3 regions of the Fretibacterium fastidiosum genome follow, and region 2 is predicted to be linked to each of the others. Evidence: riboswitches for the same ligand, from Rfam matches in the RefSeq annotation. Region 2 holds a riboswitch; each other region holds the start of a gene.
What was found. Region 2 has a riboswitch for cobalamin ahead of ACK28C_RS12060 (acetate--CoA ligase family protein). Riboswitches for the same ligand answer to the same signal wherever they lie in the genome.
Positions count from the first base shown of each region.

Region 1: another riboswitch for cobalamin. It lies ahead of ACK28C_RS05265 (anaerobic ribonucleoside triphosphate reductase); the one in region 2 lies ahead of ACK28C_RS12060 (acetate--CoA ligase family protein).
Region 3: another riboswitch for cobalamin. It lies ahead of ACK28C_RS04835 (ABC transporter substrate-binding protein); the one in region 2 lies ahead of ACK28C_RS12060 (acetate--CoA ligase family protein).

Region 1 covers NZ_OZ209244.1:1,205,872-1,209,145, forward strand. Annotated here, with positions in the region: gene ACK28C_RS05265 (anaerobic ribonucleoside triphosphate reductase) at 1-1,640, opposite strand, end outside; cobalamin riboswitch at 1,747-1,927, opposite strand; gene ACK28C_RS05270 (MerR family transcriptional regulator) at 2,234-3,061, shown strand; gene ACK28C_RS05275 (hypothetical protein) at 3,171-3,274, opposite strand, start outside.
Region 2 covers NZ_OZ209244.1:2,695,368-2,698,641, forward strand. Annotated here, with positions in the region: gene ACK28C_RS12055 (Rpn family recombination-promoting nuclease/putative transposase) at 1-622, opposite strand, end outside; cobalamin riboswitch at 1,375-1,544, shown strand; gene ACK28C_RS12060 (acetate--CoA ligase family protein) at 1,720-3,274, shown strand, end outside.
Region 3 covers NZ_OZ209244.1:1,095,964-1,099,237, forward strand. Annotated here, with positions in the region: gene ACK28C_RS04835 (ABC transporter substrate-binding protein) at 1-1,430, opposite strand, end outside; cobalamin riboswitch at 1,601-1,849, opposite strand; gene ACK28C_RS04840 (AAA family ATPase) at 2,086-3,274, shown strand, end outside.

The DNA of each region.
Region 1 (3,274 bases), 1.4 Mb from region 2:
TGCCTCAGCACGGGGCGCACCTCGTCGTTCCAGCCCAGCGTCTCCGAGTCCAGCCACACGCCCTGTCCCATCAGGAAGGGGAAGTTCTTCACCCGCTTGCGCGACTGGATCTCCAACCGGTCCAGAAGCTGCTGGACCACGAGGTCTGCCATGGCGTCGAGCCGCCGGTAGAACTCATCGAGGTCCCCCTCGCTCAGGATCGCGAGCCGCGGCAGGTTGAGGCTGGTGAAGCTCAGGTTGCCCCGCCCCGTCACCGTCTCCCGGTCCCGGTCCGCCACGTTCCCGATGACGCGCGTGCGGCACCCCATGTAGGCGATCTCCGTGTCCGGGTTCCCCGGCCGGTAGTAGCTCAGGTTGAAGGGCGCGTCGATGAAGGCGAAGTTGGGGAACAGGCGTTTTGCGCTGACGCGGCAGGCCAGCTGAAACAGGTCGCCGTTCGGGTCCTCCGGGTTGAAGTTCACCCCCTCCTTCACCTTGAAGATGCTGACGGGAAAGATGGGCGTCTCGCCGTGCCCCAGGCCGGCCTCCGTCGCCAGGAGCAGGTTCCGCGTCACCATGCGGCCCTCCGGCGAGGTGTCCGTGCCGTAGTTCAGCGAGCTGAAGGGCACCTGCGCCCCCGCCCTGCTGTGCATGGTGTTCAGGTTGTGGACCAGCGCCTCCATGGCCTGATACGTCTCGCGCTCCACGTCCTGCCGCGCCTCTCGAAGCGCCGCCTCCTGGGCGCGCTCCACCGCCTCCTGCGGCACCCCAAGCTTCAGGAGCGCCTCCCGTTCCCGCGACTGACGCTCGTCGGTCGCCCCCATGCGGATGGGGCCGCCCTCCAGGCCGTCGAGGGCAGCGACCGCCCCGTCCTCTGCGGCTTCCCCGGCGAGAAGGCTCAGGGCGCGCAGGAGGTTCCGGCGGTAGGCCCTGGCGAAGGTGCGCGCCACGTAGGGTGCCATGTCGCAGTCGAAGGCGGGGATGCTCTGTCCGCCATGCTGGTCGTTCTGGTTCGCCTGAAGCGCGATGCAGGCCAACGCCGCGGCGCTTCGGATGCCGGAGGGCTCCCGCAGCGTGCCGTGCCCCGTGCCAAATCCTCCCTTGAAGAGCCGCTTCAGGCCGATCTGACAGCAGGTCGTCGTCAGGGTCAGGAAGTCCATGTCGTGGATGTGAACGTCCCCGCTGTGGTGCGCTTCGGCGTGCTCCGGCCTCAGGATGAAGATCTCGTTGAAGTGCTTCGCTCCCTCGGAGCCGTAGCGCAGCATCGTCCCCATGGCCGTGTCGCCGTCGATGTTGGCGTTCTCACGCTTCAGGTCGCTGTCCTGCGCGTCCCGGAACGTCAGCGCCTCGTAGACGTTCATCAGGTGGCTCTTCATCTCCCGCGCGCGGCTTCGGGACGCGCGATAGAGGATGTAGGCCTTGGCCGCTCTCGCGCGTCCGGACTCGATCAGCACCTCCTCCACGATGTCCTGAATCTCCTCCACCTGGGGCACGCCGCCCTGAAGCTTCTGCTCCATGTGGGCCACGACGCGCTCCGTCAGCGGCATGGCCTCCGTTCCAGGCTCCCCCACCGCCGCCAGGGCCCGTCCGATGGCCCCGGCTATCTTCTCAGCGTTGAAGGGCACCTCGCGCCCATCCCGCTTTCTGATCCTGGCGAACATCTTTCCCTGCCTCCTTAAAAAGAGCGCCCCCTCCGGGAGGTGGAGGGGGCAGGCGCTCGCGCCTGGACGCGAAAGGGCCGCGCGCCCCTCCCGTCGTCCGCAGGAGTTCGCGTTCATGGGCCCAGGCAGGTCTTCTGACTTGGGATCATCGGCGCCTCGTCCTTTCCGGATCGCTCCAGTGGACTTTCGAGGGGCCTCCCCGTTCACAGCGGCGGGACCGTTCAGGATTCGCACCTGCTTCCCTTTTGCCCGGCGCACACGCCGGAACCCGTGCCCATCTTCTTTTGAAAAATGCAGCCTCATTATACACCAGCCGAACGCCCTCCGAATTTGGAAGTGGATTCGCCGTCCACCGTCCCGGCTCGCGTGGCCGCCGCTGTGAGGCTCCAGTCGTCCCCAATGTGCACGCACCAGCCCCGTCGCTGATGGAACACCCCGTTGACGAAGGAAGGTGCGCTTTCCGTTGATCGAGTATACTTTACGAGGCGGCCGACGGCGCCTGGCCCGCAGGCTTGACCCTCCCCCGGCTGGAGGGCCTATGATGGGTCCTGTCGGAGGGTGAGGGGCGAAAACGCGAAGGGAGGAGGAATTTGATGAGCAACCTGCTGACGATCGGGGAGTTCTCCAGGGCGACGATGCTCTCGGTGAAGACGCTGCGCTTCTACGACGAAAGGGGCATCCTGAAGCCCGTCTGGGTGGACGAGACGACGGGGTATCGGCACTACTCCGCGGGGCAGTTCGTGGAGGCCCTGCGCATCCGACGACTGAGGGAGCTGGACGTGCCTCTGGAGGATATCCGCGCCTTCCTCGGCGCGCGGGACCCCGACGCGATCGCCGCCTTCCTGGCCCGACACCGTCAGGTGCTCCAGGAACGCCTGGAGAAGGGACATAGGGACCTGGAGCTCCTGGAAAAACTCACTTTGGAGAAGGAGGCGTTTTTCTTGTCCTACAAAGTTACGGTACGCGAGGTGGCGCCCGTGCGGGCGCTGACGCACCGCTGCATCGTCACGATGGAGAACCTGTCGGAGGAGAGTCATCGGGTCTTCACGGAGCTGTGGACCCACCTGGAGCGGCACGGCAGCGCCTACGGCGGGGAGTGCTTCGACATCTACTATGGGGAGGAGTTCGACCCGAACGACATCGACGTCGAGTACTGCCTGTCCTTCACGAACCCCGTCCCGGAAACGGACCGGCTGAAGGTCCGCACGGTGCCGGGCGGCCTGATGGCCTGCACCCTGCACAAGGGGCCCTACGATCAGTTGGAGGGCGCCTACACCGCGCTGCGGCACTGGATGGAGGAGAACGGCTACGAGCCCGTGGCCGGCTCCGACGGTGCGCGGAACGTCTACCTGAACAGCCCCCACGAGGTCCCGCCGGAGGAGCTGCGCACCGAGGTGCAGTGGCCGGTGCGAAAGGCCTAGCGCCCCGGATGCCTCGTCGGTCGGGCGGCGCGTCGCCGCGCGAGGCGCCGCCTCATGTCGTTGTCCAGGAGGGGCCTGAGCCTCTGATAGGGGGCCCTGGCAGGTCCCCCTACCTATTTGATGCTTCGCGTTCTCCCCGCACTGAGATCATGGGGCTCCATGCCATCGTCCTCCGTTTTTCGCGCCTGCGCCGGAGCGCCAGCGGCGCGAGGG
Region 2 (3,274 bases):
GGTCCCGCGTCAGCGCAGACATGAGCTTCAACACCGCATCCACGTGCTCGATCGTCTGACGCGGGGGCACGTAGTCCTCGTCCCGACCCATCTGTACAAAGTAGTCCGCAACGATCCTGAAGTCGCTCTTGAACTGCCCCACCTGCTCCGCCGTCAGACGCGGAATCTCAAAGACGTTGACCCGGTAGTCGTTCACAAACGGCTTCAACCCCTCAGCCACCGAAACCCTCTCGAACAGCGTCCGCGGCGCCGTCCAGGGCGAATCACCAAAGTAGAGGACCAGCGTCACCACCGGGTACAGTCCCTGACCCGCGGACAGCTGACCCCGGTAGTCCGCCCCCTCGTACCCCAGCACCCGAAGCGCCATGTCCCAGTCCGCCTCGGTCTGGTTCTCGAACCCGATCAGGGAGATCACGGCCCCCTCGGAGACCCACAGCTTGGAGACGTCCCGCTCCTGCTCATGGAGCTTCCCGTCCGTCTTGTAGAACGTGCGGGCCCGCGTGTCCTTCAGGTCCTCCGGCTTCACCCGCCTCTTTCCATCGAAAAGCAACACGTTCACCACGTCCGCAAAGACGTCGTTGTATCCCTCCAGGTGCTTCTCGGTCATGTCACGCTCCGGCACCCGCATCCCCCTCCTTCAGCGAGTTTCTTCACCGACCGTCAGTTCCCCACTTCGGGGAGCCTTCCGGCTGCCGTTCGCTGCCGTTCGCTACCGCTCACAGGCCGTCAGTCAGGAATAATGAGACCCGAACAATCACACGTCGTCGTAGGGCGTGTTGACCAACAATCCGCATCCCTCCCCCATCCCTTCGGCTCCTGGCCTCATTATAGCAAACAAGCCCCTCGCTCAAAACCGATCAAAACAGGGAAACACCCGGCAGGCGCACAATAAAGAGAGCGGATGGTCCCGCGTCAGGGGCCATCCGCTGTAAGTGGTACTTTCGCCGGAGGGAGCGCTTTCGCCTCCCCTGAAAGGGGAGGTGGTTCGCGTTAGCGAACCGGAGGGGTCGGCCAGACGACCGGCCTCACGCAAGCCGATCTTTCGGGAGGATTGCGGCGGCCGGTCGGTCGGCTGTGCCGAAGCAAGGCAATGGATTGCCTTGTGGAGGCGTTGGCGGGGAATGTCAGACAGGCGCGTCTTATGAAAAACACTCGCTGCTCCTACACCCCCCTTCGGGGAGCCTTCCGGCTGCCGTTCGCTACCGCTCACGGGCCGTCAGTCTCGCCCCTGTGGGGCTCGCCAGCCCCCCTTTCAGGGGGGCCTGAAAAACCGGGGGTCTTTGCCTCTCCTTATAGGGGAGGGCTTCACGTCCTCTCAGATTTCGGACGCCTCGTTTGACAATCTCGTGTTTTGCCGTATAGTTATGGGGAGAGACAAATTGAACCTCGAAAGGCGTTCGGGAAGTCCGGTGAGAGACCGGCGCGGACCCGCCACTGTAAGCTCGGCAATGCCGACCATGCCCACTGGGACGTTTTTCATCCTGGGAAGGGGGTCGGAGTAAGGAGAGCGAGCCAGGAGACCGGCCTTTCGCAGGGAGCGCACGCCCCCCCGCGCGGATTCGGGCCGGTATGCGGAAAAAGCATGGCCTTTGGCGTCCCGCACCGGCGGCGAACGCCGTCCAAAGGCCACTTCCTCCGTCATGCAGGGCCGTCCTCGCCAGAGGGCGGCCCTTTGCGGCCCTCTGGGGCCGACGTCATCGAACGGGAGGAACCCTACACATGCAAGAAGCGAACAAAGCCCTGTTGTCCCACCCCCTGAGGAAGCTCTTCGCCCCGGAAAGCATCGCCATCGTCGGAGCCTCGTCGAGCCTGGAGCGCCTGACGGGCCGGACGCTCCGCTACCTCCAGTCCTTCGGCTACGGCGGAGCCATCTATCCCATCAACCCCAAGGCCGACGTCATATCGGGGCTCCCCGTACACCGGAACGTCACGGAGGTCGAGGGGCCCATCGACCTCGCCATCCTCAGCATCAAGGCAAAGCTGATCCCCGACGCCCTGCGCGCCTGTGCGGACAAAAAAATCCCCTTCGCCCTGATCTACTCGTCCGGGTTCTCCGAGACGGGCGACCGCGCGCTTCAGGAGGAGGTGTCCGCCATCGCCCGCGACGGAGGCATCCGGGTCCTGGGGCCGAACTGTCAGGGGCTGGCGAACTTCGCCGAGGGGATCCCCCTGACCTTCTCAGGGGCCCTTTACGAGGTGCCGCGGCCTCTGCCGGGGCACGTGGCGCTCGTGTCGCAGAGCGGGGCGTTCGGGTTCTCCTCCTTCGGGGTGGGGTTGGAGCACGGGGTGCGGTTTCGCTACGTGGCCACCACCGGCAACCAATCGGACCTCGACGCGGTGGAGTGCGCGGACTACGTGCTCGATGACCCCGAAGTCCGCCTCCTGATGCTCTATCTGGAGGGCCTCGAGGACGGCGCAGGGTTCCTCCGGCTGGTCCGCAAAGCGCGGGAGCGCGACATCGCCGTCGCCGTGTTGAAGGCCGGACGTTCGCCCTCGGCCCGTGAGGCGGCCAAGAGCCACACGGCAGCCCTGACCGGGGACGATCGCGTCTGGTCGGCCGTCTTCTCGCAGTACGGCGTCATCCCGATGGAGGACATCGACGACATCATCGGGATCGGTCAGGTGCTGGGCGCGGAAAAGCGCATGAGCGGCGGGCGTTCGGCGATCCTGACCACCTCCGGCGGAGCGGGCATCGTCATGGCCGACTGCCTGAACGACGTGGGCCTTTCCGTCCCCGTCTTCTCGCACGACACCCGGTCCCGCATCGAGGCGGCCATACCGCCCTTCGGGGCGTCCCGCAACCCCGTGGACATGACGGTGCAGATATCGGAACAGCCGGAGAACTTCCGCAGCGTCTTCGACGCGGTGCAGGAGGACCCGGAGCTGGACTCGATCGTCACCTCCCTCTCCATGATCGTAGGACACGCCGGCGACGTCATGACGGACACCATGATCGAGAGCTACGCCAAGAGCCCCAAGCCTCAGGCCGCCGTGTGGATGATCGACCACCAGCACGGCGGAAGCTTCATCGAACGGCTGAAGACGGCCGGCATCCCGATCTTCCAGAGCTTCCGCCAATGCGCGCGGGCCCTCAGGGAGTTGAACCGATGGGGGGCGTTCAAGCCGCCCGCAGCCCCTGAGGTCGGCGGGAATGCGCCGATCCTGCCGCAGTGGAAGGACGCCATGACGGAGTACGACGCCAAGGTCTTCCTCTCCCGCTACGACATCCCCGTGACGCGCGAGCGCCTCTGCCTGAACCTGGAGGAAGCGTGCG
Region 3 (3,274 bases), 1.3 Mb from region 2:
GCAACGTACAGGAACGGCACGTCTGCGTCCGCCAGCTCTTCAGCCTGCTGCCACAGCCTGTCGCTCTCCTCCTGGCTTGTGGCGCGCAGCGCCCTGTCGATCAGGGCGTCGACCTCCGGGTTGGAGTACGAGGGCGGATTGCCGATCACGCCTTTGTTGATCTGCGAAGAATGGTAAAACAGATAGAAGTCCGAAGGGCTGGGGTAGCCGAACGCCCAGCACGTCGGCGTAGCGCGGGCGTGGCGCGCTTCAACCCAGGGTGCGGATTGAGGGATAATATGGATTCCAAGCGCTTTGGCGCTCTCCGCGACCGCCACGACCACGTTGTAACGAGGCATGTCGTTGCTGCGGCCCTTGATCGTGAACTCCGCCTTCAGGCCGTCCTTCTCCCGGATGCCGTCGCCGTCCGAATCCACCCAGCCGGCGTCCTCGAGGATCTTCTTTGCCTCCTCCAGGCGTCCGTCCTCGAACGTCCGCTTCGAGGCCCAGGGCAGCCAGCCTCCGCCGATGGTGAAGGAGGGCTTCCCCATTCCGCTCAACGCCTGATCGACCAGAAGCTGACGGCTGATGCCGACGTTCAGCGCGCGGCGGATGGCCGGGTCACAGGTCACGTTGTTACCCACCTTCTCATCTCCTGAGGCAACCCCTTCGGGGATGACGGGCAGGTTGATCGCCAGCGAGGTGAAGGTGTCGAGCGTCAGGAGCTTCATGCCCGGCACCTCCTGTTTTGTGGCCGCGAACTCCGCCGGAATGAAGACGAAGTCCAACTGTCCCGACTTCGCTGCAGCGAGCGTGGCGTCGTCGTCGACCTTGAGGATCGTCACCCGTTTGAAGGGGGACTTCCTGCCGTAATAGTGCGGATTGGGCTCCAAAATCATCTGCTGTCCGATCTGGAAGTCCACGATACGCCAGGCGCCTGAGCCCAGCGGCATGTCACCGTAGCCCTCCTTATAAGCGTGCTTCGGAACGATGCCGACGTAACTCAGGAGGTGCGGAAAGAACGACCATGGACGGGAGAGCGTGAACTCCACCGTTCGGTCGTCGAGCGCCCGAACGCTCTCCAACATCGAGAGGTCTGCGACCGATGCGGCGGCCTTCGTGCTCTCAAACGTGAAGACGATGTCCTCCGCTGTCAGGGGGTGGCCGTCGGCGAACTTCGCGTCCTCGCGAATTTCATACGTGTACCTCAGCCCGTCTTCGCTGACCTTCTCATCCGTTGCCAGGTCCTTTTCCAGCAGGTTGTCCTTGCCGGGTTTCAGCAGGTGGCAGTGAAAGATGTCGGGTCCCCAGACACCATACCCGCGGACGGGGTCGATCTTTCCCGCCATGGCGTTATCGCCGCCCGACAGGACGATCTCATCCTTCGCCAGGGCCGTGCCGCAGAGGAGCGCCATCGCGAGGGAAAGCGCCGCAAAAACCGTTTTCTTCATGTTTGCCTCCTAAAATTCCAAAAATAGTGCAAAACTCCTGCGGGCGGCAAGCCCGCACCTTTTGCGCGTCGCAGAGATAAAAACGCGCCGGCCCTCTGCGCTTCTGCAAGCGAGAAGGTCGGCGCGTCCGTTTTCACGCGCCAAGACGTCCGCCCTGGGCAGGGGGCCAACGTCCTCCAGAGAAAATGCGTAAGTCTCCTGACTTGCGATTCAGGGGGAGAGCCCCCAGCGCCCGATGCCTGCCTTCCCACGGCCTGATGCCGCAGTGACTGACGTTCGTCATGGCGTCCCGAAGAGACGCTTCAGCATGGGTTCACGCTTACAGTGCCGGCCGCGCGGGGACTCTCACCCCATTCCATCTACACCGTCCCCACCGTATCGCGCGTCGGACAGGGAGGACGATGACGCATTTCCATATACAAACAGCCTGTTTGTACAAGACGTCATTCTAATGGAACGCCCTCAAAAAAGCAACAAGGCCGCCGATCGTCTGCTGTCGCTCAACGGTCCTGTCACCCCGTTTTGGGGGATGGCGTCTGGCCTGAAGCAGTGGCGGGCGGCGTTGAGGTTCAATTTCCTGCCTTGATGATGGAGCGCTATAATAAAAGCACCTGGTTTTCGCTATAGCACGACAAGCATTTGAGAGGTGTTTGCCATGTTTGATCCATTTCGACTGAAGGATATACTGGTTGAGTACAAACGGAACTTCGTTTCAAAACAGTGGGAAAATGAGAAATACAAATGGGAAGCCGTGAAATGGTTTCAGGATAATTGGGATGTGAACGCAGTTGATTTTCCGGAGATGCTGAGTCGGTCTTTGGACAAAACCCTCAATTTACTGACTTCCGCAAATTACTTCCCGAAGGGCATGATCGTCGATTTCGCCAGGTCCGCTCATGAAGAGGTTCGTTCCATGTTCATTGCTCTGTTCGATGAGAGCAAGGATGTGTTTGAACGGATGGATGCTTTTAGTGCGCACTCGTCCATCCTCTTGAAGGAGTACGGGAGCGAGGACGCACAGCATTATCAGTATGAAAATTCCATCAGCACCTACTTGTGGCTCCGTTATCCGGACAAATACTACATCTACAAGTTCAGTGAAGCAAAAGCAGTTGCCAACGAACTTAACTCGAATTACCGTTTCAAAAAAGGCGCTTATGCCGATAATATCCGAAACTTCCTACGACTTTACGATGAGATCAGCCTGGCTTTAAAAGAAGATACCGAGCTGGTGAACCTCTTCGAATCGCAATTGACCGAGACGTGCTATTCCGATCCTGAGTTGAAAACTCTGACCATTGACGTTGGATTTTACATCAGCAGATATTATTCGCAAAAGGATGCCGCTGCTGCAAAGCCTGTTAAATGGTATGGTTCCGATTATGATTCCGGCCTTACTGTCGATGACTGGAGCAAACTCCTCGAGGACGAAACCGTCTTTACCACCAGTGCACTGGAAATCATGAAGCGCATAAAAGACTACGGCGGCATGGCATCCTGCACACAGCTTGCCATGAAATACGGTGAGACAAAAAATTTCTACAACGCCGGTTCATTCGGACTGGCAAAGCGCATTTGTGAAGCCACCGGCATTTCACCAAACACCAGAGACAATGGCTCCACACGGTGGTGGACGGTTCTTTACGTGGGCCGTAACGCTGATAAAAATGAAGAAGGCAGCTTCGTTTGGAAATTGAGGGATGAGCTTTCTGCGGCACTCGATAAGGCTGATTTGAGCAACGTTAAACTGTATGTTACTGCCGCATCGGGCGAAAAATATCCGGTTACAGTGGTGGCTCCCATTAACGCATACACAAAGAGTGATTTCCTTGATGAAGTTTACA